2 regions of the Sediminibacterium sp. FW305-C-269 genome follow, and region 2 is predicted to be linked to the other one. Evidence: riboswitches for the same ligand, from Rfam matches in the RefSeq annotation. Region 2 holds a riboswitch; the other holds the start of a gene.
What was found. Region 2 has a riboswitch for thiamine pyrophosphate ahead of ACH3Y6_RS08125 (TonB-dependent receptor). Riboswitches for the same ligand answer to the same signal wherever they lie in the genome.

Region 1 (15,851 bases), on a different contig from region 2:
TTTTGTACTGAATAAAGCGTAATGGTTAACTGAATATATCAACTATTTTCAGAAATGGCAAGCAGTTCCTACCATTCACCGGAACGGCGCGGATCAGTTAAGAGGCTTCATGCAGACGCTTATGATGAACGATATCCAAAAATCACAATCATGTAACCACCTAGAATAACAAAAGAAACAATGACAATACCCTCTGCTACCGGTCTACTAACCTGTACCTGATTTTTCCATCTTTTAAACACTGGGCCCGGATAATTGTTACAGAAAACATGGCCAATGCAGTTACCCTTGTTTTCCCCCACCAGCTGTTCGAGAACCATCCTGCTTTGCAGAAAGACCGAAAGGTTTACCTGGTGGAAGAATGGTTGTTCTTCAGACAGTATACCTTCCACAAACAGAAACTGATATTACACAGGGCCAGCATGCAATACTATCAGAACTGGCTGCTGCAAAATCAATATGAGGTTGCTTACATAGAAACAGGTTGCCGGGAAGATGACTGCCGGCAATTGATCACCAAGCTGGCCAAACAAACGGTAACAGAGATACATGTGGCTGCTGTGGCCGACAACTGGCTGCTTAATCGGATACAAACTGCCTGCAGACAGAATAAGATCGCATTGCATTTTTATGACAGCCCCAATTTCCTGAATACACCGGAGAACTGTTCCGCCTATTTCAGTAAAAAGAAAACGTATTTCCAAACAGATTTTTATATCTGGCAGCGAAAGCAGCGGAATATCTTACTGGAAAAAGACGGAAAACCAGTAGGTGGCAAATGGAGCTTTGATACAGACAACCGTCAGCGGTTTCCGAAAAAAGGGAAAGCGCCCATCCTACCCTTACCCGAAGAAAACCCGTATGTAACTGAAGCAAGAAACTACGTGCAGTTACATTTTCCGCAGAACTATGGCGAGACAAATGGCACCCACCTGTTTGCAATAAGTTTTGCGGATGCCGAAAAATGGCTGGATGATTTTTTTCATACCCGGTTCGCCGCATTTGGAATGTATGAAGATGCCATTGTAGCCAAAGAGAGTGTACTGCACCATTCCGTAATCTCACCTATGCTCAATATTGGTTTGTTGCAGCCACAACAGATCATTGATAAGGCAATAAGCTGTGCCGGACAATACAATATCCCCATCAACTCACTCGAAGGGTTTATCCGGCAACTGATGGGCTGGCGTGAATTTATCCGTTTGGTATACGAACGGGAGGGAAGTAAACAACGTAATACCCATTACTGGCAATTCAAGCGAAAGATCCCCGCAGTGTTTTGGACCGGGGAGACCGGCATCCCGCCTGTTGACATAACGATCAGGAAGGTCTTGCAAACCGGTTATTGTCACCATATAGAAAGGCTCATGATACTGGGAAACTTCATGCTGTTGTGTGAGTTCGACCCGAACGAAGTATACCGGTGGTTCATGGAAATGTTCATTGACGCCTACGACTGGGTAATGGTGCCCAATGTATACGGCATGACCCAATTTTCCGATGGCGGCCTGATGACGACCAAACCCTATATCAGCGGCAGCAATTACCTGATGAAGATGAGCGACTATGAAAAAGGCGATTGGCAAGCCATATGGGATGGATTGTTCTGGCGGTTCATGCATGTACACCGCAGCTTCTTTTTACAAAATCCCCGTTTGGGCATGCTCGTCAATAGTTTTGACAAGATGCCTGCCGAGAAACAACAGCTGCACCTGAACCATGCTGATATGTTTTTGAAAAGATTGGACAAGCAGCTGATAACCCATCAACAGAAATGAGTAAACCCAGCAATAACATGATCACACAGATAGTATCTGCAACTGATATAGACCGTATCATAGAAATGGCCTGGGAAGACCGGACCCCTTTCGAAGCTATTGAAATACAGTTCGGCCTGCAGGAAAAAGAAGTGATCACATTGATGCGCAAAGAGATGAAAGCCAGCAGTTTTCGAATGTGGCGCAAAAGAACCCATGGAAGAAGCACCAAACATGCCGCACTCAGGAGCAAACATATCACCAGGTTCGTATCGAAACAACAACGGACTATCACACTCAATAAAATAAGCAAACGATGACGATGCCGGTTTTATTCGATGAAACGCAAGATCCCGAAAGAACAGATTTTACTACCGATCACCATTCGATCCTTCAACAGATTCAACGTATCGATCCTGTGTCATATGCCAGAACCAGGAATCATATTACTGGTGCCGTCAGCTATTTATCCCCTTACATTTCAAGGGGTATCATCAGCTTAAGGCAGGTCAGAGAGTCGGTCTTGCGAAGAGGATACCAGCCACAGGAAGCGGAAAAGTTCTTACAGGAACTGGCCTGGCGTGAATATTATCAACGAGTCTGGCAGCAAAAAGGCGATTCCATCTGGGAAGATCTGAAACAACCCCAAACCGATTTCATACATCGCCAGATGATCACGGCAATAAAGGATGCTGCAACAGGGATCAGGTCCATCGACAGGCAAATTGAACACCTGTATGCTACCGGATACATGCATAACCATGCCAGGATGTATGTAGCTTCCATCGCCTGTAATATCGCGAAGGCTCATTGGCAGGAACCCGCAAAATGGTTGTACTATCATTTGCTGGATGGAGATATTGCCAGTAACAACTGCAGCTGGCAATGGGTGGCCGGTGCCTTTGCCTCTAAGAAGTACTATTGTGATCAGGAAAACATCAACAGATACACCGGTAGCAGCCAACAACAGACATTCTTAGATAGGTCTTATGAAGAAATAAACCGGATGCCGGTTCCGGAGATCCTGAAAGCCAGCCATACGCTTGACCTACCCTGTCATTTGCCAACAACCTCATTGCCCGTTATAGATAACACCAGACCAACCTTACTTTATAACGCTTATAATATCGATCCACTCTGGAGAGCCCAGGACAATGTTAATCGGGTGCTGTTATTGGAACCCTCACACTATAACAGGCACCCTGTCAGTGAAAAAGTGATCCGTTTCATCATTGACCTTTCAAAAAACATATCAGGCATCCAGCTGTTTTGTGGCGAACTGTACCAGCTGCAATCTTTATATAAAGAAGGTAAACTCTCCCCACAGAAAGCTTTTATTTCAAAAGAACACCCGGCTTTCACACACTATTCAGGCATTAAAGACAGCCGCGACTGGATGTATCCGGAAGTGACCGGATATTATCCCTCTTTTTTTAGTTTCTGGAAAGCCAGTCAAAAGCTTGTTAAACAATTTCAATCAAATTAAATACATAGTCAGCTATTACCCAACCGGTCTTCACAGTCAATATTCCCATCACTTACCATACAGCTACACTTAATTCGGAAAATCAGCTCACCGATCGGCTCATTACAGAACAGACGACAAGGTATCAACTGACAGGAAAAATAAAAGGTCGGGGTCTCCCGTCCCAAAAAATAATGTATACATTTGCTTACACAAAAGCACGGGGTGCCGTTTAGTGGCTGAGATAATACCCGATACCTGATTTGGATAATGCCAACGTAGGGATGCAGTTTGAAAACCTATTTCACGCTCCATTCATTGGTATTTCCAGAGAATGGAGTTTTTGTTTTTATAAAATGAAAACAATGGAAATAGAAAAATTTTCAACCGGTTTAATTCCCGCAAATCAGCCAAACTGGCAAGGACGACCTGAATGGTTCTTCAATCGTGAACATACCGACACTTATGAACAATGGTATGAAGGTCGTTATAAACGTTCTGAAATCTGGCAAAAAAAAGTGATGGAACAACTCGTTTCCAGTGACAAGCGGGTGAAGACATTACTCGAGTTTGGTTGTGGAACGGCCCGATTTACCAGGTGGTGGAAAGAAATAGGTATTGAAGCTACCGGGGGAGATATTTCACCCTTGATGCTTTCTCAGGCAAAATATCTTTTTGAAGGCGATCTGGTTATGGCTGATTCCCATAATATGCCTTTTAAAGATCACAGTTTTGATGCGCTTGCCTTCATTACCACTTTTGAATATTACAAGGATCCCGTAAAAGTCATCCGTGAAGCGGCAAGAGTAGGAAGATACGGTATTGCCATGGGAATGATGAACCGTTACTCCACCAAAGTAGTGAGAAGAAGGGTTCAGCAGTTATTTGGTAAAAACCCATTTTACCTAACAGCAACTTTTTACTCTCCAAAAATACTCACAGAAATAGTTGCTAAAGCACTGGAAGGGCGTGAATATTCCATACACTGGACTTGTACAGGACTTCCCAAATGGTTTCCCGTACAACAATGGGGGTTGCCTTTAGGTGATTTTTTTGGTTTGTATGTACAATTAAATGATGTAGACTGATGAATGAAAAACTGGGCAAAATTGAAGGGCATTTATTTGAGGAGTTCATCTATCATAAATGTGGACATCAACGTAGCGAAATAGTGGCAGGTGCTGCATTTGGTGTAGATGTGTCTGTTGTTGACTTACAGGGAGGTATGGCAATGGCATTAACCAGCGACCCGCTCTCTTTGATTCCTTCGCTTGGTTTGCAAGAATCTGCCTGGCTGTCTGTTCATCTGATGGCAAACGATATGGCAACAACAGGATTTGCTCCAATGTATGGTCAGTTTGTATTAAATCTTCCCTCTACATTTAAAAAAAACGATTTCAGGATATACTGGGAATACATGCATAAATTTTGTTCCGAAATAAAAATTGCCATTACAGGCGGGCATACCGGCTTTATTGAGGGACAAAATTCTACCATAGCGGGTGGCGGAACACTTATTACGATTGCCCCCAAAGAGAAAGTTCTGGTATCAAAATCAGCAAAATCGGGAGATGCAATATTGGTCACCAAATCCTGTGCCATATCCTCCGCTGCCATTCTTGCGATGAGTTTTCCCGAAACGGTAAAGAATAAAGCAGGAATAGAAATTTATCAAAAAGCGTGCGATTCATTTTATCATACCTCCTCATTGCAGGATGCATTGATTGCTGTGGGTGAAAACAATCACCATCGTGAAATTACGGCTATGCACGATGTTACGGAAGGTGGTGTATTGGGAGCTATTTATGAATTGACAGTTGCTTCCGGAAATGGAGCCATTGTTTATCACGACAAACTACCTGTTGCAGATGTGCAAGCAGCAGTTTGTAAAATTTTTGATATAGACCCGAGATACTGTATAGGTGCTGGCTCTATGATCATCACCTGCAACAAAGAAAATGTTGATGCTGTGATCGAACGTTTGGCAAAAAGTAATATCCCCTGTACCAGGGTTGGCGAATTATGTGATCGAGAAAACGGAATAACACTTATGGAAAGAGATAAAAAGTCAGACCTAAAGTATCTTGAGGAAGACCCCTATTGGAGCGCATTTTTCAAAGCGCTAAAAGGAGGGTTGAAATGAAAATACCAAACGGCATTTATCTCATTGTTGACCCCTCAATGGAGAAAAACACATTGCTAAATAAGCTAAACGAAATCATTCAGGAAGAAATAGCAGCCATACAGATTTGGGACAATTTCAGACCGGATGAAAACCCGGCAGAACTGATTAACGAGCTATTACAGGTATGCCACACAAAAAATACACCTGTGCTTATTAATAATCAATGGAAACTGTTGAAGCAAACAAAGTTAGATGGGGTTCATTTTGACAATGCTCAGGAAAATATTCCGCAAATCAGGAGCCATTTGAATCGTCAAATCATTACGGGAATAACCTGTAATAACGACTTGTCTATCGTAAAATGGGCAAATGAAAACGGGCTGGATTACATTTCGTTTTGCTCCATGTTTCCTTCGTCAACAGCCAACAGTTGCGATTTGGTGAGTTTTGATACTGTTAAAAAAGCAAGAGAGATCACAGCACTGCCAATTTTTTTGGCAGGTGGTATACAACCCAACAACATTGCTCAACTAAACGAACTAAACTATTCAGGAGTTGCAGTAGTGTCTGGTATCATGAATGCTGATAACCCTGTTGAAGAAATTAAAAAGTACTGTCAAAAATTAAAAAAAAGGTAAAATGAGAATAGAAACCATCAAAAAACTTTGCTGTTCATTTGATAAGTCAGATCTGCAACTGACCGTGGTCACCAAAGACACACAGGAAAACATTTTAGAAGGGATTTTATTCTGCCATGAATGCAAGCGTGTGTACCCAATTGTGTCAGGCATTCCCATAATGAGTCCTGACGAATACAGGGAATTTCAACTTGAACAACCATTATTACAACGCTGGACAGAAAACAAAGTATCTGAAACCTTCCGGCTGATAGAAAACGAAACGAAAACAGATAGAATTCCATAAACCGTCATCTATCATATTTACCCGGATTTTATATTTCCATAAACGATCGATTATCATTTTCGGATAACCAACAAGGGTATTAACTATGACCATGAACTTCTTTTCCTTTGTCGCTTTCATTTTTTACGAATACTGACCGTCACTATAAAATTAACGCATGTATAAGATGGCCGGGACTATTCAGTTGGCTAACAAATTGATATCCCGAAAAACCAGTTAAACATGGCGTATTTACCTGAGCGGTTTCTTTTTCGGCCGCGGTGACTTCACCTTTTTGATGATCTGTTTTAACCTGAGGGTTACCCCAATCAGCCCTGTTGCGCAATACGTCGTTAAGGATCTGCAAAGCTGTTTCTCTTCCCTGCATATCCGTAAGAGACTATTCCTCAAATGCTGATTCATTCTCTGAAAGCAGGAAAGCTGAAATTCCTGTTTTCGTAAAATGATTTTCCAAATCAGGTAGGTGAAAGGAATTTCTGCGTACAGTTTTGCAACCAAATTGTACATCAACTATGAGAACCAGACTATTTTCCGCTTTTTGCCTGCTGATCCTATCCTTACCCATATTTGCCCAAAACGAAACCAGCAACAGTAGTATTAAAGGGATCCTGATCAATGCAGAACAGCAACCTGTGGTATCAGCTACTATTCGTATTAAAGAGATCCAGAAAATCACGCTCACCAATAATGAGGGTCACTTTATTATCAAAAATCTCCGGCCCGGAACATATAACCTGCAGGTATCCAGTGTTGGTTACCTTACCCTGGAAAAGAAATTAACCATTACAACAGATAGTATTGTTTCTCTAACACTTCAATTGACAAACGCTCCGGAAGAATTGGCTGAAGTCATCGTATCAGCCGGACGTACCAGGGAAACCATCGATGAAGTACCTTCTTCTGTTTCGATTGTTGGACAGAAAACGCTACAACAGAACATGAATATTACCACTAACCTGGGCGATATTCTGGAAAACCGGGTATCAGGCCTGGCGCCCAGCACGGGTCTTAGCAGCAATTTTGGCCAGACACTCCGCGGTCGCAGCCTGCTGATCATGATAGATGGTGTTCCCCAATCTACTCCTTTGCGCAATGGAGCCATGGACCTGCGCGCACTTGACCCGGCTGCCATAGAACGTATTGAAGTGGTAAAAGGTGCCACAGCTATTTACGGCAACGGAGCAGCCGGTGGTCTGATCAATTATTTTACCCGGGAACCCAAGTCTAACAAAACGTTCAACAGCCAGACTTCGGCAGGAATAACAGGATCGCTTGTCAGGGCTTCCAACAGTATGGGGGGGCGTATCAGCCAGCTGTTTTATGGAAATAAAGGAAAGTTCAGTTATGTAACAAGCGGCGTATATGAGCAAACCGGCGAGTATAAAGACGCTTCCGGCGACATATTACCACCCGTATACGGACTGGGCGAAACAGACTCATATAATGCTTTTGCCAAACTGGGATACGAGTTCAATAACCACCACAAAGTACAGGCTACTTACAACTTCTTCAGCAGCCGTCAGACCACAAATTATCTCACCGTAAACGGCGATTATAAAGCCGGTAAAAAAACAACGGCCAAATTAGGAGAAAGTGCCGGCGTACCACAGGGTGTAAGGGGCAACCATAATTTTGATCTACAATTTTCAGGCAATACCGGCATTGCAAAAACACATTACAATGCTGATGTCTACTATCAAAACGTTGACAATATCTTTTTTTACTCCGAAGCATTTGTAGATGGAGGTATTTCGCGTATCCTCTCCCAGAAAAAAGGAGCCCGCCTGGTACTGAATACACCTGTATCCTGGAAAAACACGGAAGCCAGCTTTACTTATGGTCTTGACTGGCAAAACGATATCACTTCACAACCACTGGTAGATGGCAGGATATGGGTACCAGAAATGAACATGGTAAACCTGGCCCCTTTTGTTCAGACAAAATTGACACTATTTGAAAAACTAGTGCTGAAAGGAGGCCTGCGTTATGAAAAACTAACGATCGGCGTGGATGATTACACCACACTTCCTACAAAAAATACCAGTACAGGCGTGGTAACACCCTCCATGAACGTACAGGGTGGACAGCTACAGTACAATGCCTTTGTATCTAACGTAGGGTTGCGTTATAACCTTTCGCGGTATTTCTCTCCTTACCTGAGTTTTTCACAGGGATTCAGTGTGTCAGATATCGGTCTTGTACTCAGGTCGGCCAGGGTGAACAGTATTTCCAAGATCAACACAGAAGCTGTAATTGTCAACAACTACGAGGCAGGATTTGTCAGCAAATTCCATAAGGTTCGTTTTGAAGTAACAGGTTATATCAGTAAATCCAGCCTGGGAGCAAACAGCGTTTATCAAAATGGTATTTTTGTGGTTGTGAGAAGCCCGGAGAAGATCTATGGATATGAGATTGCCGCGGATATGGAAGTAAGCAGGCATATGAAAGCCGGTCTTTCTTACAGTTATGTGGAAGGCAAACTGGATGCCGACAACGATGGCCGATATGATGGCGTTAAAGATGAGTACCTGCCTGGCCAACGGATTTCACCACCTAAACTGACCGGCTATATTGATTATAGCGTATTGCCCGGAAAATTGAACCTGTTGCTGCAATATACAGGAGTGATGAAAAGAGACCGCTTTGCCAGGAATAGCAGCGGCTCATACGATCCGTATAAAGCCCCGGTAAGTCCCTATCATTTATTCAACTTATCTGCCGGCTACAACTTCAGCGAAAGCACTTCACTAAACCTGGGCATTGAAAACCTGCTGAACGAAAATTACTTTACAGTACGCTCACAGGTTGGCGCTTTCAATGATAGTTACACCAAGGGCAGAGGTGCGGCTTACCGCTTAACACTGAATTTGAAACTATAAACCATCCCTCGCAACCGCTCCTGAGAACCTTATCAGGAGCGGGACCACCGGATTCATGACAGGCAAAATGACTTTACAGAAGCTGTTTGGAAAACTTCATCTCTGGCTTGGACTTGCAAGCGGGCTCGTGGTGTTGATACTGGGACTGACCGGCGCGATCTATTGTTTTGCACCGGAACTGCAAAACAGGCATCCGTACCGGAGCGTTCAGACCGAAAACGCTCCCTTGCTGCCCCCTTCACAGATAAAACAGATTGCTGAACAACAGTTGCCGGGGAAAATGGTTCAGCGAATATATTATGATGCCAGGGACAAAGCAGTGATGGTATTGTTTTCTGAAAAAGGATCCTATAACTATTCCGTTTTTATCAATCCCTATCATGGTGATGTACTGAAAGTGCGTGACAACCATCGGGACTTTTTCAGTGTGGTGTTACAACTGCACCGCACGCTATTAATTCCATATGGACAGGATATCATACGATGGGCTACCGTTGTTTTTCTACTAATGCTGGTTTCAGGAATCATACTTTGGTGGCCACGGAAGGGGAAAACAGCAAAACGGAGATTCAAAATAATGTGGAATGCCCACCCCAAGCGCCTGAATTATGATCTTCACAGGATACTGGGTTTTTATGCAACCTGGATCGTTCTCTTCACTGCCATCACCGGGCTTCTGTTTGGTTTTGAAAACCTGGCAGACAGGATATACCAATTTACCGGCTCCCGACATTCGGTGGTGCAGAAAAAACCACCTGTATCTGATACAAGCGGCAGCATCACCAAAAGAAATAACGGCTTAGACCTGGTATGGAAAACGATTCAGCCAGACCTGCACAAAAAATACGCCACAGCCCTGCTGGTATTACCTGCCGGCAGGAACGGCGCTATCCTGTTACGGGCCAACCCCGAATCGGGAACCTTGTACAAAACTGATTTCCGGTATTTTGATCAATATACCGGGAAAGAAATACCGGGGGCCTATGTCTGGGGAAAATACTCCGATGCACATACTCCTGTCGATTACCTGAAACGAATGAACTACGACATTCATACAGGCGCTGTTTGGGGTTTACCCGGCAGGATCGCTCTGTTTTTGGCCTCACTGATTGTTGCCAGCCTCCCTGTTACGGGATTTTTATTCTGGTGGGGAAGGAAACATAAAAGAAGAAAAACAGCCTTAGCCGGCAGCAGATCCTTGTAAGACCCAGACATATCTTACGGGATGACATGTCCATAGCCGGCATTTTACACATAGAGAAATATTTGGAAGTCTGGTTTTAAATACTAACTTTGAATTTCAAAGTACTTTTTATTTATCAAATAGTCCCGATGAATTACAGAACCCTTGCCGTAACCCTGCTCAGCTGGCTATCTGGTCTCCTGTTTTCCGCTATCGGTATAGTGAATATGTTCTGGGGGAACGATCCGGTATTTGGAGTGTTCCTGTTCTTATTGTCACTGGTGTATTACCCGCCAGTACATGAACTGTTCTGTAAACTGACCGGCTACCGGATCCACGCTGTTTTAAAAATTGTGCTGGCACTGTTCCTGCTTTGGGCAAGCCTGGGCGTGGGTGAACTGTTTAACAAGATAGGCCTGCTATTACAGTCCTTTTAAAACCTGAACGATACCTTTTCTATCATACCTGAACTGCAAACCATCTTAAAAGAATCTACATGAATCAACAACAGGAACAGTTAGAAGCCATCCGCGATATCAGGAACCTGATGGAACGCTCTTCTCGTTTTTTATCGCTCAGCGGCCTTGCCGGAGTGATTGTTGGCATATTCGCTATCGCCTGCATTGTTGCCGTATACCTGTTCCTGGGGCTTTCGCCATTGGCTACGGGTTATTACGAGCTGCTGAAGGACGGAAATGGCGGATTACAACTGTCCACTTGCAGTTTCCTGGCCGCCGATTTCGGCCTGGTATTACTGCTTTCCCTGTTCACCGGGGTTTTAATGGCAGTCAGGAAAGCCAGGAAACAAAACCTGCCCGTTTGGGATGCCACTGCCAGGCGTATGCTGTTAAATATGGCCATTCCGCTGGTAGCAGGTGGTATCTATTGCCTGGTATTACTGTACCACGGACAGGCTGCCCTGGTAGCCCCGGCCACTTTGCTTTTTTATGGTATGGCGCTTCTGAATGCCAGTAAATATACCATCAACGATATCCGCTACCTGGGCGTACTGGAACTTGTTCTTGGATTGCTGGCTTCTTTTTTTATCGATTACGGCCTGCTGTTCTGGGCTTTTGGATTCGGCATACTGCATATAGTATATGGTATCACAATCTATTTTACCTACGAGAAGTGAAAAATTACATCACAGAATTGAATAAAGCCTTTGAGAGCAGGGTGCGCCTGGGTATCATGTCGATCCTCATGGTGAACGACTTTGTAGATTTCGGCACGCTCAAAGAACAGTTACAGATCACAGATGGCAATATGGCCAGCCATTTGAGCGCACTTGAAAAACTGCAATACATCGATGTGAGAAAGCAATTCATCGGTAAAAAACCCAACACCTCCTATGCAGCAACTCCGGCCGGTAAAAAAGCCTTCATCGAACACCTGACCGGTCTGGAGAAACTAATCAAACAGTCAACCTGATACAGCTTCACAGCCATTCAAAAGCATACCTAAACCTTCACCATATGGAAACAAGCACTGTCGCAATAAAAACGAACGCGGAATTTGATAGCGTTAAAGAAAACATACTCCATAACATCGACCGGCCTGTGGAGCTCGAAAAATTATACAGGAAAAACAAAACATCCTTTCAAAAAGTATTCAATACGCTTTATACCGACCTGCGTGACAACCCCATTGCACAAGTATGGAACGAACGACTGAACTACCAGCAGGATGAATTTTATACAGGCTCCAGAAACGACCTGCTTTTCGTGATGCTGGCTTCCCTTATGGCGGGACTCATTGCTAACCTTCCCGCCCTGTCCGGCATGAACAAAGAATTCTTTTTTTCGCGTAACATCGGATTCATCGTATTTCCTGTGCTCATAGGATATTTTTCATGGAAACAAAAAACAGCTATCCGAAAATCAATACTGTCTTTGATTATCATACTGGCATCTATATGTTATATCAACCTTCTGCCCGATAATCCTAAAAGCGATACGCTGATATTGGCCTGTATCCATCTACCCGTTTTTTTGTGGACCCTTCTTGGATACAGTTTTGTGGACGGCAACCTTTCTGACAACCAGAAAAAGATCGATTTCCTCCGTTTCAACGGTGATTTCGCTGTTATGACGGCTATCCTAGTGCTTTCTGGAATCCTGTTCACTGGCATCACTTTCGGCCTGTTTGAAATGATCGGACTGCATATACAGGAATTTTATGCACAGCACATACTGGCATGGGGACTGGCGGCGATTCCCTTACTTTCCGCCTTCCTGGTTCAGACCAACCCACAACTGGTTAACAAAATCTCGCCGCTGATTGCCAGGATCTTTACACCTGTTGTATTCGTTACGCTGTTCATCTTCCTGTGTACCATTATCTACACAGGCAAAAATGTATATCATGACAGGAATTTCCTGTTAATGTTCAACGGTCTGCTGATCGCAGTGATGGCTATCATTCTTTTTTCGGTGTCGGAAGCCACCAAGAACACAGGCAACAGGATCAACCTGCTTTTTTTATTCGGGTTATCTTTATTGAGTATTGTGGTGAACAGCATTGCGTTATCTGCCATTGCATTCCGTCTTACCGAATTCGGCATATCGCCCAACAGACTGGCCTTATTGGGTGCCAATCTGCTGGTTTTTCTGAATCTATTATGGGTTACTTATCAGCTACTGCGAGCCTTACAAAATAAGGCCGATGTACAAAAAGTAGAAAATGTAATAGCACGCTTCCTCCCTTTGTATGGGATCTGGGCCGCTTTGATCACATTTTTACTGCCGCTTATTTTCGGATTTAAGTAAACCTACTTATCTGAACCGACTGCATATATACAAGAACAGGGCTCACTTTGCGGTGAGCCCTGTTCTTGTATCCCATCGATCGGATAACCATTCTATTTTCCACCGCTAATGGCATAGACGGCAAAACTGGCCAGCCAGTGTTCGCCACCATAATGACCCGAAGCCACTGTTGCCAGGCTCTGGTTCAGGTGTTTTACCGCGGAATGTATCAGGATCTTCCGGCGACCATCATTCTTCGGAAGTTGCTGTGCAATACCCGACATACACCAGCTTCTGCTGAAACACAGACCATCCAGGTGTACGATCTGCAGGTCCGTTCTGTCAGACACCTGCGGCAAACGGGTAAGGTGAAGCAGTGACTGATTGTTCAACCATTTCCCCAACCAGTCGGTGAAGCTCTTTTTAGTAAGCACTTTCCGCATCAGATCGGCCTCCATCAGGGATGGTGAAAAAAAGTCAGCCCCGTCCGGCTCCCACACGGTAGGTGCATTCTTATCTTTTCCAAACAATTGTGTGGCGGCAACGATGATCTTGTTCTCGAACACATGATTTTTTGTAGCGCGTGCATAATCCAAAGCAAAACTCAACCCAAAAGCTGTGTTACCATGCATGCCCGACCTGTTGGCATAGGTTTGTTTGGGAAGGTAAGCCTCCCATAATGTAATGATGGTATCGCACAATGGCTGCAGTGCATTCCGCCATTGGCCTGCATCAGGATCGCTCCAGTTCAACAGTTCCTGCTGTAGTTTCAGCACCCAGGCCCATCCATAGGTCCGTTCAAAACTCCTGCTCAGTGGCGCTTTGAAATATTCGGTCTCGACCCGGATATTTTTAGCGGTAAGCGTTGTATTCAATACTTTCCGGATAGCCGCCTGTTCTTTCAGGTCCGGGAATTGTTTTAACAGGCGAACCAGCATCCAATGCCCGTGAACACTGCTATGCCAGTCGAAACAACCATAAAAACTGGGATGTTGCTGTATGGGCGTCAGCACCTGGTCGCTATCCGAAACCGCTGTGTGATTGATCTTATTGGGATACTGCTGCAGGATACATTTCATTGGCAACATGGCCAGCTGCGAAGCACCTTCTTTGGTGAGACTGAACTGCGTACTATCTGAATTGATGGTATAGAATTTCGTTTGCTGGGCACTGCTGCCGACTGCTACGAATAAGGCAAGCAATATGAACAGTTTTTTCATCGAAAATTATTTGTGCTGAAGGTACAGATATAATGAATGCGTGTTGTTGCGATAAAGAAAGAGACCATGCTCTTTGGATATGATCGTAAGATCTTCCCCACTCTTTTGCATAAATCCCGGGAAATAGTATCTTGTTGGCAATTCAGTGTATGTCATTATTGACCGCCACCCCCATTCTCGCTTATCTTGACCAGCAGCAGACCGTTGCTTTTTACAAAAAGCTTGGGTTTACCTGCAATGCCGAATGGCCTAGTTATCTCATGTTTGAAAGGGACCAGATCAGTATTCATCTGTGGTTATGCAATGATGCGGACATACCCAAGAACACGGGATGTTACATATATGTGGATCAGATCGAGAGTCTTTACCAGGAATGTATTGCACTGGATATCATACACCCGGAAGGCAAACTGGATAACAAAGCCTGGAACATGCGCCAGTTCAGCATTCTGGACAACAGTGGCAATATCATCCATTTTGGTTAGAGGATCCGTTAGGCGATACCTGGCATTTACAGAAGCATCCTACCTTTGACCTATGACACCCAAGGTTAAGATATGCTGTATCAGTTCTGTTGAGGAAGCCCGGCTGGCGATACAATATGGCGCCGCTGCATTAGGACTGGTAGCCAAAATGCCCAGTGGTCCTGGCCCCATACCTGATGAGCTGATCCTGGAAATTGCCAGAACCGTTCCTCCGCCGGTCGCCACTTTTATGCTGACGAGTGAAACAGATGCGCAAGCGATCATAGCACACCACACAAGAACACTTACCAACACCATACAGATCGTTGATGAACTGACGACTGGCTCTTATGATGAGATCAGAATAGCGATACCCTCCGTTAAACTAGTGCAGGTGATCCATGTAACAGATGAGGGCTCTATCGAAGAAGCCATCCGCATATCGGAGCAGGTAGACGCTTTGTTACTCGATAGTGGCAACCCAAAAGCAGCCATCAAAGAGCTGGGCGGAACAGGGCGCACCCATAACTGGCAATTGAGCAGAAAGATCGTGGAACAAACCCGGGTACCTGTATTCCTTGCCGGCGGCATCCATGCCGGAAATGTTCAACAGGCCATCAGCGAAGTGGGTCCTTTCGGTATAGACCTTTGCAGCAGTGTCAGAACAGACGGCAAATTGGACCCCGTAAAACTGGAATCATTCTTTTCTGCACTGTGATGGCATCGTTTGCCGTTTTATCCGACTCGATCAGGATTTGAAATCAGCCCCTTCCGTAACGGAAGCCCAGGTATCGAAATCTTTTTTCAGTTCCTCCAGTTTGGCACGGGCACCTTTCAAGGCAGCTACCCCTAATAAAAGACGCATGGGTGGATTTTCTGTTTCGGTCACCTGTATCATGGCCTTGGCCGCTTTTACCGGATCACCCGGCTGGTTGCCGCTGTAGCCCCTGATATCGCCCATGTTTTTCCAGGCGGTGGTAGCATAATCCTCTATTTTGATGCTGGTATTCTTAGCTGAACGGCCTGCCCAGTCGGTACGGAAACCACTGGGTGCGATCACGGTCACTTTGATACCCAGCGGCGCCAC
Region 2 (15,851 bases):
GTTCAAACCTTTTTTTGCCCTGTATGATGATGGTGGTGCCGCCATCCGGCATTTTAATCAGTTTTACGATCCTTGCCACCGTACCGATACTACACAGATCCTTGGGCTCGGGTTCCTCCACATTGGCATCTTTCTGGGCTACCACTCCGATCAGTTTATCCAGCTTATAGGCATCGTTCACAGCTTTGATGCTCTTGTCGCGACCCACCGTAATGGGTAATACCACTCCGGGAAACAGCACAGTGTTGCGCAATGGCAGAATAGGCAAACTGTCAGGGATCACCAGGTTCTTATCCTGCTCAGTCTCATTTTCATGGATCGGTATGATCGGCATGAAATCAGTATCCTCATCTGAACGGAAAAACAATTTTTCTTTCATTTTACTCATGGTTCAAGGGTCAAAATGTCACTCAGCCATTACAGCCTGCAATAATATCTATTGGTGAAAATAAAGTCAATATTGATGCCATTAGCCCCAAACCGGTGATTTTGGCACATCCGGGCAAAAAAAATCCTCCCGGAAACCGGGAGGACCTTCTTGCAAGAAGTAATATTCAGTAACCAAATACTTGAATTACGTATTACTTTTTAGTAGTATCAGCTGCAGCTTTAGTGGTGTCAGCAGCTACGGCAGTAGTGTCCATAGCAGCTTTAGCAGCAGTATCAACAGTAGTAGCGGCGCTATCAGTTGCTGCAGCTTTGTTTTCACCAGAGTTACAAGCAGCCATGAAGCCGGCTACTGCTAAGATTGCGAATACTTTTTTCATTGTACTTGTGTTTTTTGAGTTTTTAATGGCGGCAAAGATAGAGAACGGCTCGAATTCTGCAAATTTTAACACATATTTTTTATTTTTTTCTGAAAAATATCCTGACTGGTACCCCCCGGAAGTTAAATTTCTGTCTCAGCTGGTTTTCCAGGTAGTTTTTATAAGGTGTTTTGATATCATCCGGATAATTCGTAAAAAAGGCGAAGGAGGGCACCACAGTAGGTAGTTGGGTAACATATTTAATTTTTATTGAATTTCCTCTCACTACAGGTGCATGGTAGGCTGCTACGGCTGCCAGCATGGCTTCGTTCAGTTTAGCGGTAGGTACTTTACGCCGGCGGTTCTCATATACTTCCAAAGCCATTTCAATGGCTTTAAAAATGCGGGTCTTTTCCTTCACAGAGATGAACAGGATAGGAACATCATTGAACGGAGCCAGTTTCTGTTTCAGTACTTTTTCATAATCACGGGCGGTATTGGTTTCCTTAGCCACCAGATCCCACTTATTTACCAGTACCACCACCCCTTTACCCTTGCGAACAGCCAGGCTGAAAATACTGATATCCTGGGCGGTAATCCCTTTATCTGCATCCAGTACCAGTAAACACACATCAGCCTCGTCGATGGCTTTGATGGCCCTGATGATGGAATAAAACTCAAGGTCTTCCTTTTCCTTATTCTTTTTGCGGATACCGGCCGTATCGATCAGCATAAACTCTTTCTGGAAGAGGTTATAATGGGTATGAATGCTGTCGCGGGTAGTGCCGGAAATATCGCTCACAATGGTACGTTCCTGGCCAATCAGTGCATTTAGCAGGGAAGATTTTCCCACGTTGGGTTGACCGATGATGGCGAATTTGGGCAAATCGCTTTCTTTTTTAGCCTCTTCCACATCTTCCGCGGTGATGGGTTCAGTGATAGCATCCAGCAATTCACCGGTGCCACTGCCCGAGATGCTGCTGATGAAGAAATTGTTTTCAAAGCCCAATGAATAGAATTCTGTGGCTTCCAGTTCACGGGTTCCGTTATCGACTTTGTTCACCACTACATATACCGGCTTTTTGGTACGGCGCAGCATATCGGCCATGGCATCATCCAGGTCGGTAATGCCGGTAGCCACATCTACCATAAAAATGATAGCATCCGCTTCTTCCAGGGCAATACGCACCTGTTTGCGGATCTCGGTCTCAAAAATATCATCGCTCGCAGGCACAAAACCTCCGGTATCCACCAGATTGAACACTTTCCCATTCCAATCGGCCAGTCCATACTGCCTGTCGCGCGTAACCCCGCTCACATCATCCACAATCGCTTTCCGGTTCTCCAGGAAACGATTGAACAAAGTACTCTTCCCCACATTGGGCCTTCCCACAATTGCTACTGTATAACTCATACTTATTGTATTAAAATCAAAAAATGTATACCCCCATTTGAAATCAATTAGTAATTAATAATTACTAATTATTTATATCCGTATTCCTTCAACTGTTGCTCATTGTCTCTCCATTTCGGCCTCACTTTCACGAACAGTTCCAGGAATACTTTGTGTTGTATGAATGCCTCTATATCCTTTCTGGCCATGGTTCCGATCTGTTTGATCATGCTGCCCCTGTCGCCAATGATGATGGCTTTCTGTGTCTCTCGGTTAACGATGATATCTGCCTGGATCTTTACCAGTGACTCTTTTTCCTTGAATTCATTGACCATAACGGCTGTATGATAAGGGATCTCATCACCAAACAGCTGGTAGATCTTTTCACGGATCAGCTCACCCACAAAGAATTTCATGGGCAGGTCGCTCAGGTCGTCTTCGCTGTAGAACGGCATGCCTTCGGGCAACAGCGCCAGTATGGTATCCAGCAGTTTGTGCAGGTGTATCTTCTGCAGAGCAGAGATCTTAACCAGCTGTTTGCAATAAGATTTACCGGCAAAAAAAGCTTCCGCCAGGGCAATCTTGCCATTGGCCGCTTCATCGATCTTATTCAGCACAACAATCGCAGGCACTTTCAAACGCAGCGATTGGAAAATGGCATCCACTTCTTCCAGGTTCTCATTGGCATCTACCAGCAACAGGGCCAGGTCCGCATCTTCCAGGGCACTTTTTACGGAATCCATCATCCGCTCGTGCAGCTTGTATTTGGGATCGATGATACCGGGCGTATCTGAGAAGATCACCTGGTATTCGCCGGGTTTGTTCAGGAACGCCTTGATACGATGGCGCGTGGTTTGCACCTTGGGCGATACGATGGCCATTTTTTCACCGATCAATGCATTGAGCAGTGTGCTTTTACCCGCATTGGGGCGACCAAATATGTTAACGAATCCTGCTTTCATATGGTATGCACGGGAAAATCCGGTTAGTCCGGGACCCGAAAATTTGTTGATGATAATACCCTGAGAAATGAACGAGACGGCAAATCAGACATTCATGACAACATGAACTTCCTGCCAGTATGGTACCGATGTTACGGTATCTGTCATTCAGTATCCAGAGTAGCCTCCAGCCGAATAAAAAGCCTTTCCTGGCTTTTCATGAACGGGTGTGAACCCGTTGTTAAAATCAAAGGCCTCATGATGAGGCCTTTGATTTTTGTTGCGAGGGAAGGGATCGAACCTCCGACCTTCGGGTTATGAGCCCGACGAGCTACCGCTGCTCTACCTCGCGATTTAGGAGTGCAAAGGTAGGGGTGCGAACAGTAGCTACCAAATAAATATTCAATTAATCATCTGTTCTTTTCTTGATGGCAGCTCCCCCACTGCTGCTGATATCCCTGATCAGGCCGGTTCCCTTATAAAAGATGGTACTGCCGCCACTGGCTACTGCATTGAGCTCCTTATTCACCGTAATGCGGATATTGGATGCACCACTGGCATCCACTTTACAGTTATCGGAAACCAGCTCATACGCTTTGATCGTACAGGCTCCCGAAGCTTCCACCACCAGATCGGCGGTTTTTCCGGAAACCCTGATATTGGAAGCGCCACTGGCACCCAGACGGAGTTTATCTACCGCCACTTCCCCGCTGAAATCGCTGGCTCCCGACATTTCCATTTTCAGTTCGGGCTGGCGTATGGGATCGGTCGCCTTTACATTACAGGCTCCCGAAGCTTCCAGTTTGCACAGTTGCTTATAGGTAACATACGCTTTCATCTTATTATTGCCCCAGACCTTCCAGTTCAGTCCCTTGGCATCAAAATAGATATGCAGGGTACCGGAACGGTTTTCGGTGCGGATACGCGACCGGACCTCATCACTGCTGGCACTTACGGCCACCGCTTCGGTATGGCCCTGGGATATATACAGATCGATGGCTCCGGATACCTCAATGGCGTTGAAACCACTGATATTACGCACTTCGGCATTGGCATCCACAACCAGGTTCTTTTCGTTTTGCGCCCAGGACTGAGACAGGCCGAGCAGCATGTATAAGACGATACAGATTCTCTTCATCGGGGTATTTTTTCTTTGTAACGATGTTGCTCCAATAAAGTTACAGTTGCAGAAGATTTCCCGAATCCTTATTTTTGTGCCGGATCATTCCTCGGGGTGCTGTCAGTTATGTGTGCACGCATAACATGCCGGCTGAGATAATACCCGTTGAACCTGAACAGGGTAATTCCTGCGAAGGGAAGGCGTACACTTCTTTCGTACCTCTCCGTTAGCTATTCCCTGTTCCCATTATTAACTTTTTAAAGCAAAAAACATGAAAAAGTTTTTGGGAACAATGATGTTGGCTTTTATCACCTTCATCAGTGTTGCACAAACCGGTAAACGCCTGGTACAGGGCACCGTAACAGAAAACAATGCGCAAACGCCCGTTGCCGGGGCAACTGTAAGACTGGGCAACCGGCAAACCCTGACCAACGAAAAAGGCCAGTTCGTTTTTGACCGGACCGAAACCGGCCAGTTTGAACTGACCGTTAACAGCCTTGGGTTTTCCGTCTACAGTGAGTTCATCAAAGTGGCTGCTGCCGACCTCAATCTTTCCATTCACCTCACCACTACCAGCCTGTACTTGCAGCCCCTGGAAGTAAAATCGTTAAGGGCTTCAGACAGGGCGCCGTTCGCGAAAGCCAACCTGAGTAAAGAACAGATCAGCCGCAATAACCTGGGACAGGATATCCCGTTCCTGTTAGATCAGACACCTTCTGTTGTGATCAATTCCGACGCGGGCAATGGTGTGGGTTATACCGGCATCCGCATCCGCGGAAGTGATGCTACCCGGGTGAATGTGACCCTGAACGGCATCCCGTACAATGACGCAGAAAGTATGGGCACTTATTTTGTAGACCTGCCCGATTTTGCCTCATCCGTAAATAGCATACAGATTCAGCGGGGAGTAGGTACTTCCTCTAACGGCGCCGGCGCTTTTGGCGGTACCATTAACCTGGCCACCAACGAATACAATGAAAAAGCCTATAGCGAACTGAACAACAGCTTTGGCTCATTCAACACCTGGAAAAATACCCTGAAAGCCGGAACCGGACTGATAGATGGACATTTTACAGTGGATGCACGCCTCAGCCGTATCAGCAGCGACGGTTATATCCAGCGCGCTACGAGCGACCTGAAGTCTTTTTATGTGAGTACCGCCTATCTCACCAAAAAATCATCCCTGCGTCTGAATATTTTTTCAGGTAAAGAAAAAACATACCAGGCCTGGTACGGTGTGGCTGAAAGCTTGCTGAATACCGACCGTACCAATAACCCCGCCGGTACCGAAAAACCAGGAACACCTTACAATAACCAGACCGACAATTACACACAAACCCATTATCAGCTGTTTTTTAATCATTCCATCAACAACAACTGGTCGTTTAATACCGCTGCTTTTTTGACAAGAGGTAAAGGATATTATGAAGAATACAAAGCAGACCAGGCTTTTGCCAATTACGGATTACCCAATGTAGTGACCGGTGGAACCACCATTACCCAGACGGACCTGGTGAGACAACGCTGGTTGGATAACTATTTCTACGGCCAGATCTTCTCACTGCAATACAAAAACAGCAAAGAAGAATTGACCATTGGCGGCGGATGGACCCAATACGATGGCAAACACTATGGTACCCTACCCTGGCTACAGACCGGAACCGTTTCAGCAGATTACCGTTATTACCAATACCCCGCCACCAAAAAGGATTTGAACATCTATACCAAATGGCAACATCAACTGAGTACACACTGGGTTAGTTTTGCCGACCTGCAATATCGTCATGTAACGCACGATATGCAAGGTTTCGAGGGCAATCCGACCCTGTTCGTGAACAGGAGTTTCAACTTCCTGAATCCCAAAGCCGGCATCACCTATACCAACAATGGCTGGCAGGCGTTTTTCAGTTATGCCCTGGCACATAAAGAACCGAACAGGGACGATTTTCAGGCAGGTGTAAAAAGCCAGCCAAAAGCCGAAACCCTGCATGACCTGGAACTGGGTATCGAAAAAAGGAACAGCCGTTTTCATGCTGGCGCCAACGTGTACTACATGTATTACTATAACCAGCTGGTACTGACCGGACAGATCAACGATGTGGGCTCTTATACCCGTATCAATATTCCGCATAGTTACCGTCTGGGAGTAGAATTACAGGCAGGTGCCGTGCTGGCGCCATGGATCAATGTAGCTGCCAACCTCACTATCAGTAAAAATAAGATCGCTTCTTTTGTGGAATACATAGATAACTGGGATACCGGCGATCAAAATGCGGTAGTACACCGCCACACCAATATCTCCTTCTCGCCTGCTGTGGTAGGTGGCGCCACCATTAACCTGATTCCCGTTCGTTCTTTCGAACTCAGTTTGATCAGCAAATATGTAGGCAAACAGTATATGGACAACAGCCAGGCAGAAAACCGTAAACTGAACGCCTATTTTGTACAGAATGTACGCGCTTCTTATACGATCAAAAAGCTGCTGTTCAAGGAATGGAACCTGATTGGGCAGGTGAATAACCTGTTCAACAAGAAGTATGAGCCCAACGGATATACATACAGTTATATCTATAACAACACCTTATCTACCGATAATGGCTATTACCCGATGGCCGGAACGAATTATATGTTAGGGGTGAATATCAAACTCTGAGAACAGATGAAGCATGAACAAGGAACAGATGAATGATGAAGTAATGTCATTCATCGTTCCTTGTTTTTTTGAAATAATTATTTGGTGATTCTTTCCTGCCAGGCCAGCATACCTCCGGTTACGTTCACGAGGTTTCTGAAACCCATGGTTTCAAGGATAAGACAGGCCTGGCCACTACGGTTACCGCTGCGGCAGTATACGTAAACGGTATCTTCTTTCAGGTCATCGATCTCGTCAACCTGCATGGTCTGAACTTTACCTAACGGTAACAATAAACCGCCGATATTAAATTCGGAATGCTCGTGTGGTTCACGAACGTCCACCAGGTGTAAGGATTCACCTGCATCAATTTTTGCTTTCAGCTCTTCAACGGTAATGGTTTGCATGTGTTGGGTATTAAAGGGTTCTATGATGATTGTTAATGAGCGACAGTAGCGGTATCTTTAGACGGCGCTGTGGTTCCGATATACAGGTCGATCACCTGCCCCTGACGCATCTTATTGGGTATCCGTAAACCATCGGTGCCAATCGAATCGGTAAGTACATCCGGCATCTGCCTTACCACAAAGGAACCGGCAGAATCCTTGATAGGCCCCATGGCTACAATGGAACCAATATTAATGCTGAGGGTAGATAGGTAATTACGGGCTTCTTCCAATGTCATTCCCACAATATTCGGAACATCCATTTCTCCGCCGCCCATGCCACTGCCCAGTACAAAACTGATGACAGAACCGATCGGTATACGGGTACCCGGTTTGATGGTGGCACCATTGAACAACTGTTCCAGTACGGCATTACGAGCAATATCGGGTTTGTAACTGATCTCTCCCATTTTCAGTCCCAGGCTCTGCAGGTACATTTCCGCACTTTTTACAGAGAACCCGGCCAGGTTCGGCATTTCCACCTGCGGCGGTATGGTCCGGTTAATGGTCAGGTAAATAGTGCGGCCATGTTTTACCGTTGCATCTGCTTCGGGTGACTGGCGTATGACCGCCTGTTTGGCCACTGTATCAATATAGACCGAATCCTGTATCACCACATCAAACCCACGGTCTTCCAGTATCTTTTGTGCAGCAAGGGCATTCTGACCGGTAACCGAAGGCACTTTCTCATTCCTGCCATAACCTGTCAGCCAGGAGAGCGACGCAAAAAACAACAATACCAGTATCACAATGATACCCAGTCCGGCCAGCATATTCACCCAAAGCGGCTTCGATGTGATGTATTTATGTATGATACCCATATTGGAATTGTGGATTGGGAGAACAGAAATTTTAAGAAAGATAAGGGAATTCCAAAATTTCCGTTCCGGTTAACCGTGACGAAATCTAAAAATTAACGAAATGCCTGTTCGATTACTGCGGAATAAAAATCTTTCAGCGACCAGCCCATGGCCCGCACCTGCTGAGGTATCACACTGGCTTCGCTCTGGCCGGGTACGGTATTTACTTCCAGCATGTAAGGTTGTGAAGTGGCGGTATGATAAATAAAATCGATCCGCACCACCCCACGGCAATTCAGTACTTCGTATACCCGTTTGGCAGCGGTTTCCAACTGGGCTTTCATCCCTTCATCAATGAGGGCCGGCGTGGTTTCCTTACTTTTTCCCTGGTATTTGGCCTCAAAATCAAAGAACTCATTATGGGTCTCGATCTCTGTGATGGGCAACACCATGATCTCTCCTTTGTTTTTGAAAACCCCGATGGTGAATTCGCGGCCGCTGATGAACTCTTCTACCAGTACCTGGTCATCTTCCTGAAAAGCCTTAGCTAAAGCAGGTGCCAGTTCCGTGGCTTCATTCACTTTGCTCATGCCGATACTGCTTCCCCCGTTATTGGGTTTTACAAATACAGGGAGTGTTAACTGTGACAGTATGTCTTCGGGAGCGATGGGTGTATGTTTGAACAGGTGTAAGGATTTTGCCACATGAATACCACCAAAAGCAGCCACAGCAACGGTGTACCGCTTATTGAAGGTCAGTGCAGATGTGGCAGCATCGCAACTGGTGTAAGGCAATTTGAGCATGTCGAAATACCCCTGCAACTTCCCATCCTCACCGGGCGTACCGTGAATACAGAGCAATACAGCATCAAAATGAATGGTGGAACCGTTATCGGTAACAGAAAAATCATCCCGGTTCACTTTGGAACGCTCGCCATTCACAGGCTCATACCACCAGCCTTCGGGATTGATATCGATTCGGTATACATCGAACTTCTCTCTATCTACATGATTACCTACCGTAACAGCACTCTTATAACTGATCTGTGCTTCTCCACTTAATCCGCCTGTCACCAGGGCGATCCTTTTTTTCATATCAGGTTTTTGTGAAACAAATATAGGACGGATGGGGCAATGAGAGAATGAGAGAATGAGTGGATGAGTGAATGATAGAATGGGAATTATGGGAAGGGGAAACAAAAAGGTGAAGAAACGGCCTGTCTCTTCACCTCACGTTGACGGGAAATATCACCCGCCGTTACTGGTTGTTACCGATTGAAGGCAACAATTATTAATACTGCGATTAACAACTCTAAGATACACCAGCCACAAGCTTTTTGCAAGTTTTTGGTGTTAAAGTTTCGCACATGGGATGTGCATTAGATGTGCAATCTGCCTTTCTTTTCAAGCAGCGACTCTACGGTTTCGCGGTACATTTCATCCGGTACACAGCAATCTACCGGGCAAACAGCAGCGCACTGGGGTTCTTCATGAAAGCCCTGGCACTCGGTGCATTTGTTGGGTGTAATGTAATACGTGTCTACGCTGATCGGTGCAAAACGCTGATCAGTTGAAACGACTGTTCCGTCTAACAGGGTGAAATCGCCTTTTACAGTGGTTCCATCAGAGATAGACCATTCAACACCACCTTCATAAATAGCGTTGTTGGGACATTCGGGCTCGCAGGCTCCGCAGTTGATACACTCTTCTGTAATTTTGATAGCCATACAAAATGGGTTTGTTGAGTTAGTGATTCTACATTTGCATATCAAAAATACGGCTGATAAATGATTTTACAAGAACGAATTATATTACTGGACCGTTTGGGCCGGTATCTGCTGGACCCCTCGGAAGAATGGGAGGAAATAAAAGCCCGTGCCTACCTGGAAAACCAGTGGTTCATCCCTGAATTTATTAACCGGGCCACCGAAAATATCGCCCGGCAATTCCTGAACCCGTCATTTTTGCAGAACTGGGCAGCCAGTTACAGGGTGCCTGAAAAACAGGCCAGTCCTAAAAATATCGGCATCGTTATGGCCGGAAACATACCACTGGTGGGCTTTCACGATTTTCTCTGCGTTTTTATAAGTGGTCATGTGGCTACCATCAAAACCTCCTCTAAAGACGAGTTACTGATCAAACACCTGATAAAAAAGCTGTATGAGTGGGATGTGACCATCCAGGATGAAGTTTGTTTTGCGGAAAGACTGACCGGCTGCGATGCCTATATCGCCACCGGAAGTAACAATTCAGGCCGGTATTTTGACTACTATTTCGGTAAATACCCCCATATCATCCGCCGCAACCGCACTTCGGTGGCTGTACTGGACGGCACTGAAACCCCGGCAGAACTGGAAGCACTCTCGGAAGACATACAACTCTATTTTGGCCTGGGATGCCGGAATATTACCCAACTGTTCGTTCCCAAGGACTACGATTTTCTTCCCCTCCTGGATACACTCAGGCATTATGCCCATTTTATGGAATTCCATAAATACAAACATAATTACGATTACCACCTGGCCCTGCTGATCATGGGTAACAAATACTATATGAATAACGATACCGTGGTGATGACAGAGAACAGCTCTCCCTTCTCACCCGTGAGCCAGTTACATTACCAGTTTTACGAAAATACAGCGGAACTTGCCCGCAGTCTGGAAAACAATAACGATATCCAGTGTATCGTAGGCCATGGTTACCTGCCTTTTGGTAAGGCCCAGAGCCCCGGATTAACGGATTATGCTGACGGGGTTGATACAATGGCATTTCTGATGGAGCAGGGATCGTGAATGGCCACGTGAGTCGTGAGTAGTCAGTAGTGAGTGGGGAATATCTCAGGGTATGACTTCGTCAAGCCTGACGACTGACGACTCAGGATCCATCTACGAGGATTGCCGTAAAACATTTGTTAAATGGTGAAACCGGTGACCTGTCAATTAAACAGGTTCGTTTATTTGCTATCAGAAAGGCATAGAATTTGAACTATTAACCAAAAAAGAGCCGTAACATGAATATGAACCTCAAGAACATTGTAGCCGTAGTGGCCATCAGTGCCAGCACCGCTGTTATGAGTGTATGGGGCTATGGAAAATTTATGGAACACCAGACCGCAGGTATCCAGGAAGCTGGGAAACTGCCTGTAAATTATGCCGGTTTTTTTGGCAATAACAACGCCCCGGCCGGCAGTATCGATTTTACCCCGGCAGCCACTACCGCCACCCCTGCAGTAGTGCATATCAAAACAAAAACAAAAGCCAAGCAGGTAAGTAACTCTGCCCGTCAGCGTTTCTCCAACCCTTTCTCCGACCTGTTCGGGGATGATTTTGGCGATTTCTTTGGCGGAGGCCCCCGCATCATACCCGAGCAACGTGCCAGTGGCAGCGGTGTCATCATTACAGATGACGGATACATCGTTACCAATAACCACGTGGTGGATGGAGCCGACGACATCAACGTGACTTTATCCAATAAAAAAACCTATAAAGCAACCATCGTAGGCACCGACCCGAGCAGTGACCTGGCTGTGATCAAGGTCGAAGGCAAGGGCCTTCCCTACCTCGTATACGGAAACAGTGACGATACCAAACTGGGTCAATGGGTGCTGGCCATCGGCTACCCGCTTACCCTGGATGTAACGGTTACTGCGGGTATCGTGAGCGCTAAATCCAGGTCCATCGGTATCAACGACAGGCAAAGCAATACAGCCATCGAATCTTTTATACAGACCGATGCGGCCGTCAACCCCGGTAACAGCGGCGGTGCCCTGATCAATACCAATGGTGAACTGATCGGTATCAATTCCGCTATTGCTTCCCCAACCGGATCTTATGCGGGTTACTCTTACGCCATTCCGGTGAACATAGTGAAGAAGATCGTGACCGACATTGTAAAATTTGGTGCAGTGCAGCGTGCATTCATTGGTATCCAGTATCCGAAAGAGAACCTGACCGATGAGCAGAAAAAAGAACTGGGCACGGGTTACAAAGAAGGCGAAGGCGTTTACGTGACCGATGTGCCCTCTGATGGCGCTGCAGCAGCTGCCGGTATCAAGAAAGGGGATGTGGTGACCAAGATCAACGGTAAGGAAGTGACTACCGGTCCTGAACTGCAGGAGCAGGTTACCCGTTATAAACCCGGCGATAAAATTTCACTCACTTACCTGCGTGGTGGGAAAGAAAATACCGTATCACTGACCCTGAAGAATAAGGCCGGTACAACCGATATCGTAAAAACAACTGGTATATTGGAAAAACTGGGAGCCGAACTGGTAGCTATCGACAGCAAAACAGCGGCTGCCAACCAGATCAATGGTGGCGTGCTGGTGAAAAAGATCGGTGATGGCCTATTGAAGAAAACAAGGATGCAGGAAGGGTTTATTATCACCAGTGTGAATGACCAGGAGATCAAGAGCGTAAATGAGCTGGACAAAATCCTCTCTATCAATAAAGGAAGAAAAGTGAAGATCGAAGGAGTTTATCCCGGATTTGAAAGCACTTATCCGTATCCGTTGGATCTGAGTGATGTGGATTAGGATCAATGAGTGAATGAGTGAATGTTTTTTTAGGCGGCGGTTTCTGGGAGACCGCCGCTTTATTTTTGTGGGCAGGTCAACTTATCTTTTCGTATACAAAGTATTCGCCGGACTGCAGTTCAAAATTCTCTGATCCGGTAAAGTAGAATTCCAGGCCGGTGAAAATATTTCTGAATTTGCCGGTGAGCCATTCATGCTGCACAGACACCTGTAAACGATCCTGGTTAGATACGTTGAGCAAAACAAGCACCGCCGCTTCATTTCTGCGACGCAGGAAGGCCATCAGTTGGTCATCATGTGCCGACGGGAGGATACAAGTTTCACCTTCCTGAACAGCCGGGTTGGTTTTATGCAGGTGTAAGAGTTCGCGGTAAAAATCTTCCAGTTGCAGCGGGTGTTTCCACTCAAACAGGTCTTTGTGAAAGAATTCTATCCGCTTGGTATTGGGGCTTTCCTGTCCGCTATAGATCAGTGGCATACCCCGCTCCCAGGTAGCGGTAAATACGGCCCAGGCTTTGGCCGCTTTACCATATTTCTCATACTCGGTCCCATTCCAGCTGTTCTCATCATGATTGGTGGTGAAGAACAGTTTTCGTGCGCCTTCCGGATATTGCGTATACGCATGTAATACTTCGCGAACATCGTGCAAACTGGCTTCTCCTCTTGCCTGTTTGCCGGTAGCATGCATCCAGCTCCAGGCGTAGCTAACATCAAATACATCATGGTAGCTTGTCTCTTCGCATTCTGCCAGCCAGAACAGAGGTTTAATGGCATCGCAGGCAGTTCTGGCTTCTCTCCAGAAATCCAAACTGACCAAGTGTGCCATATCACAACGGAAACCATCGATATTACATTCGTCCACCCAGTACTTCATGGCTTCGATCATGGCTTCACGCATGGCACTGTTGGTATAGTCAAGGTCGATGACATCCTTCCATCCGTTTCGTTCTGTAAAACCACCCTGCATATCTTTTACGTACCATTCGGGATGAGAAACGGTCCATTCATGATCCCATCCGGTATGATTGGCCACCCAGTCGATGATTACCTTAAAACCCAACAGGTGGGCTTCCCGAACAAGGTGTTTGAAATCGGTCAGGTCGCCAAATTCGGGACTCACACGCATATAACTGCTGCAGGCATAATAACTGCCCAGGCTACCCAGCCGCTCTTTTTCACTGATGGGTGTGATGGGCATGAGCCAGAGGATATCCACCCCCATTGCACGCAGTCGAGGCAAATGATTGCTGAAGGCCATAAAATTACCCTCCACGGTGTACTGTCGGATATTGACCTCGTATATATTGGCAGTTTTTGCCCAGTCTACTGTTGAAAACTTTTTACGCATAACGGATTAGTCTGCTTACAAAGAAATAGTTTTATGCCCACAAGCACATGAGCGAGCAACCAAAACTGGAAAGAAAGATAAGCCTTTTACAGGCTACGGCCATTAACATGACCGATATGGTGGGCATTGGCCCATTCGTGGTATTAAGCGTGGTGGCAGAAACACTGAAAGGTCCCTGGTTCTTATATGCCTGGATCGCGGGGGCCATTCTCTCATTCATTGATGCCATGATCTGGAGCCAGCTGGGTGCTACCTATCCGCTGGCCGGAGGTAGTTACAACTTCTTAAAAGAGGGCTACGGACCCAAGTGGGGCAAGCTGATGAGTTTCCTGTTTGTGTGGCAGACCATGATACAGGCCCCCCTGGTAATCGCTTCGGCTGCCATCGGATTTGCGCAGTATGCAGGGTATATCACCCATCTTGAAGAATGGCAAAGCAAATGTGTCAGTGGAGGATTGGTGATACTGATCGTGGCAATGCTGTACCGAAAAATAGAAGCCATTGGTAAAATCAGCGTGCTGTTATGGGTCGGTGTGCTGATCACTTTGTCCTGGATCATCGGAGGGGGACTGTTTCACGGACATTTTCTCGAACCGGTTCAACAGATCAATAACGGTTTACAGGTAGATCATGCTTTTGCTGCCGCTCTGGGTTTTGCCAGTGTAAAATCCGTATACAGTTACCTCGGATATTACAATGTATGCCATCTGGGTGGAGAGATCGTGCAACCCCAAAAAAACATCCCGCGAAGTATGTTCATCTCCATAGCCGGGATCGCAGTGCTGTATCTCATGATGAATATCAGCGTAGCTTCCGTGTTGCCCCTTGAACAGATCCAGAAAAGCAAGTTCGTGGTGAGTGAGTTTGTACAACACCTGTCGGGATCCACTTCCGCCACCATCGCCACCATCCTGATCCTCTGGGTAGCATTCGCTTCTGTGTTTTCGGCCACTTTGGGTTACAGCCGCATTCCCTTTGCAGCCGCCAGCGACGGAGCTTTTTTCAAGATCTTTGCCAGACTGCATCCTAGCAAACATTTTCCGCACATCTCTCTCCTATTCCTCGGCGGCATTGCATTTGTATTCAGTCTCCTGTTCAAACTGAAAGACGTGATCGACGCCATTCTCGCCATGCGGATACTGATACAGTTCATAGGACAGGGTATCGGACTGATGTGGCTGGTAAAACGGAAAGGCCGGTCGCATTTTGCCTGGCGAATGCCCTTCTACCCCCTGCCTGTAATATTGGCGATACTGATCTGGGGGTATATCTTTTTCTCTACCGGGCATAAGATGATGATGGGCGGAGTAACGGTGATCGGGTTGGGAGTGATCGCCTACCTGATCAAGTCATACAACAACAGGGAATGGCCGTGGAGGAGTAATTAGTAGTTAGTAATTGATCTGCTGTTCCACTATCATCAGTCGTAGTGATCCGATGGTAAGAGAACCGCAGTATTACAAAAAGAAATGAGTACTACCTGCTAACTGCCAATTGCTTTTTCATAAAGAGCTGCAGCAATAAAGCCAGTAATACCACCGCTACGGCACCCACCACATTGAGCCAGAGGAAACCAAGGCCGATCACATTGTATTTGTCCAGAAGGAAAAAAGTGATGACCACCAGCTCGCCGATGACCGCAGCGATAAAAACGGCATTACCGCCTACTTTTTTACAGTAGAACGCAACCAGGAAAATACCGAGTATCACACCATAGAAAAGTGATCCCAGCACATTCACCGCCTCAATCAGGCTCCCCATACCGGTGGCGAATTCAGCAGTGATGATGCAGAAAATCCCCCAACCTAACGTATAATATTTGGACAGTTTGTATTCATCAGCACATTTTATTGCATCGCTACTGTCGTAAGCAGAGCCACGAAAACGGACAT

Region 1: it holds a riboswitch for thiamine pyrophosphate, as region 2 does, so the genes downstream of both, ACH3Y6_RS03315 (class I SAM-dependent methyltransferase) here and ACH3Y6_RS08125 (TonB-dependent receptor) in region 2, are expected to answer to the same signal.

The regions. Positions count from the first base shown of each region.
Region 1 covers NZ_JBIQXQ010000001.1:758,338-774,188, reverse strand. Annotated here, with positions in the region: gene ACH3Y6_RS03335 (VanZ family protein) at 1-1, opposite strand, end outside; gene ACH3Y6_RS03330 (cryptochrome/photolyase family protein) at 270-1,778, shown strand; gene ACH3Y6_RS03325 (TIGR03643 family protein) at 1,796-2,077, shown strand; gene ACH3Y6_RS03320 (FAD-binding domain-containing protein) at 2,080-3,243, shown strand; TPP riboswitch at 3,434-3,524, shown strand; gene ACH3Y6_RS03315 (class I SAM-dependent methyltransferase) at 3,588-4,310, shown strand; gene ACH3Y6_RS03310 (AIR synthase family protein) at 4,310-5,365, shown strand; gene ACH3Y6_RS03305 (thiamine phosphate synthase) at 5,362-5,985, shown strand; gene ACH3Y6_RS03300 (Trm112 family protein) at 5,987-6,271, shown strand; gene ACH3Y6_RS03295 (hypothetical protein) at 6,414-6,638, opposite strand; gene ACH3Y6_RS03290 (TonB-dependent receptor) at 6,784-9,150, shown strand; gene ACH3Y6_RS03285 (PepSY-associated TM helix domain-containing protein) at 9,218-10,354, shown strand; gene ACH3Y6_RS03280 (hypothetical protein) at 10,483-10,770, shown strand; gene ACH3Y6_RS03275 (hypothetical protein) at 10,830-11,468, shown strand; gene ACH3Y6_RS03270 (winged helix-turn-helix domain-containing protein) at 11,465-11,764, shown strand; gene ACH3Y6_RS03265 (hypothetical protein) at 11,809-13,101, shown strand; gene ACH3Y6_RS03260 (DUF2891 domain-containing protein) at 13,194-14,300, opposite strand; gene ACH3Y6_RS03255 (DUF8817 family protein) at 14,450-14,785, shown strand; gene ACH3Y6_RS03250 (phosphoribosylanthranilate isomerase) at 14,838-15,482, shown strand; gene ACH3Y6_RS03245 (oxidoreductase) at 15,513-15,851, opposite strand, start outside.
Region 2 covers NZ_JBIQXQ010000002.1:629,356-645,206, reverse strand. Annotated here, with positions in the region: gene lon (endopeptidase La) at 1-388, opposite strand, end outside; gene ACH3Y6_RS08150 (hypothetical protein) at 582-839, opposite strand; gene der (ribosome biogenesis GTPase Der) at 847-2,160, opposite strand; gene era (GTPase Era) at 2,229-3,101, opposite strand; tRNA gene ACH3Y6_RS08135 (tRNA-Met) at 3,361-3,432, opposite strand; gene ACH3Y6_RS08130 (head GIN domain-containing protein) at 3,487-4,218, opposite strand; TPP riboswitch at 4,301-4,415, shown strand; gene ACH3Y6_RS08125 (TonB-dependent receptor) at 4,472-6,853, shown strand; gene ACH3Y6_RS08120 (rhodanese-like domain-containing protein) at 6,931-7,239, opposite strand; gene ACH3Y6_RS08115 (PASTA domain-containing protein) at 7,272-8,099, opposite strand; gene ACH3Y6_RS08110 (D-alanine--D-alanine ligase) at 8,192-9,172, opposite strand; gene ACH3Y6_RS08105 (4Fe-4S dicluster domain-containing protein) at 9,457-9,804, opposite strand; gene ACH3Y6_RS08100 (acyl-CoA reductase) at 9,865-10,869, shown strand; gene ACH3Y6_RS08095 (Do family serine endopeptidase) at 11,088-12,611, shown strand; gene ACH3Y6_RS08090 (alpha-amylase family glycosyl hydrolase) at 12,688-13,959, opposite strand; gene ACH3Y6_RS08085 (APC family permease) at 14,007-15,347, shown strand; gene ACH3Y6_RS08080 (sodium:solute symporter family protein) at 15,436-15,851, opposite strand, start outside.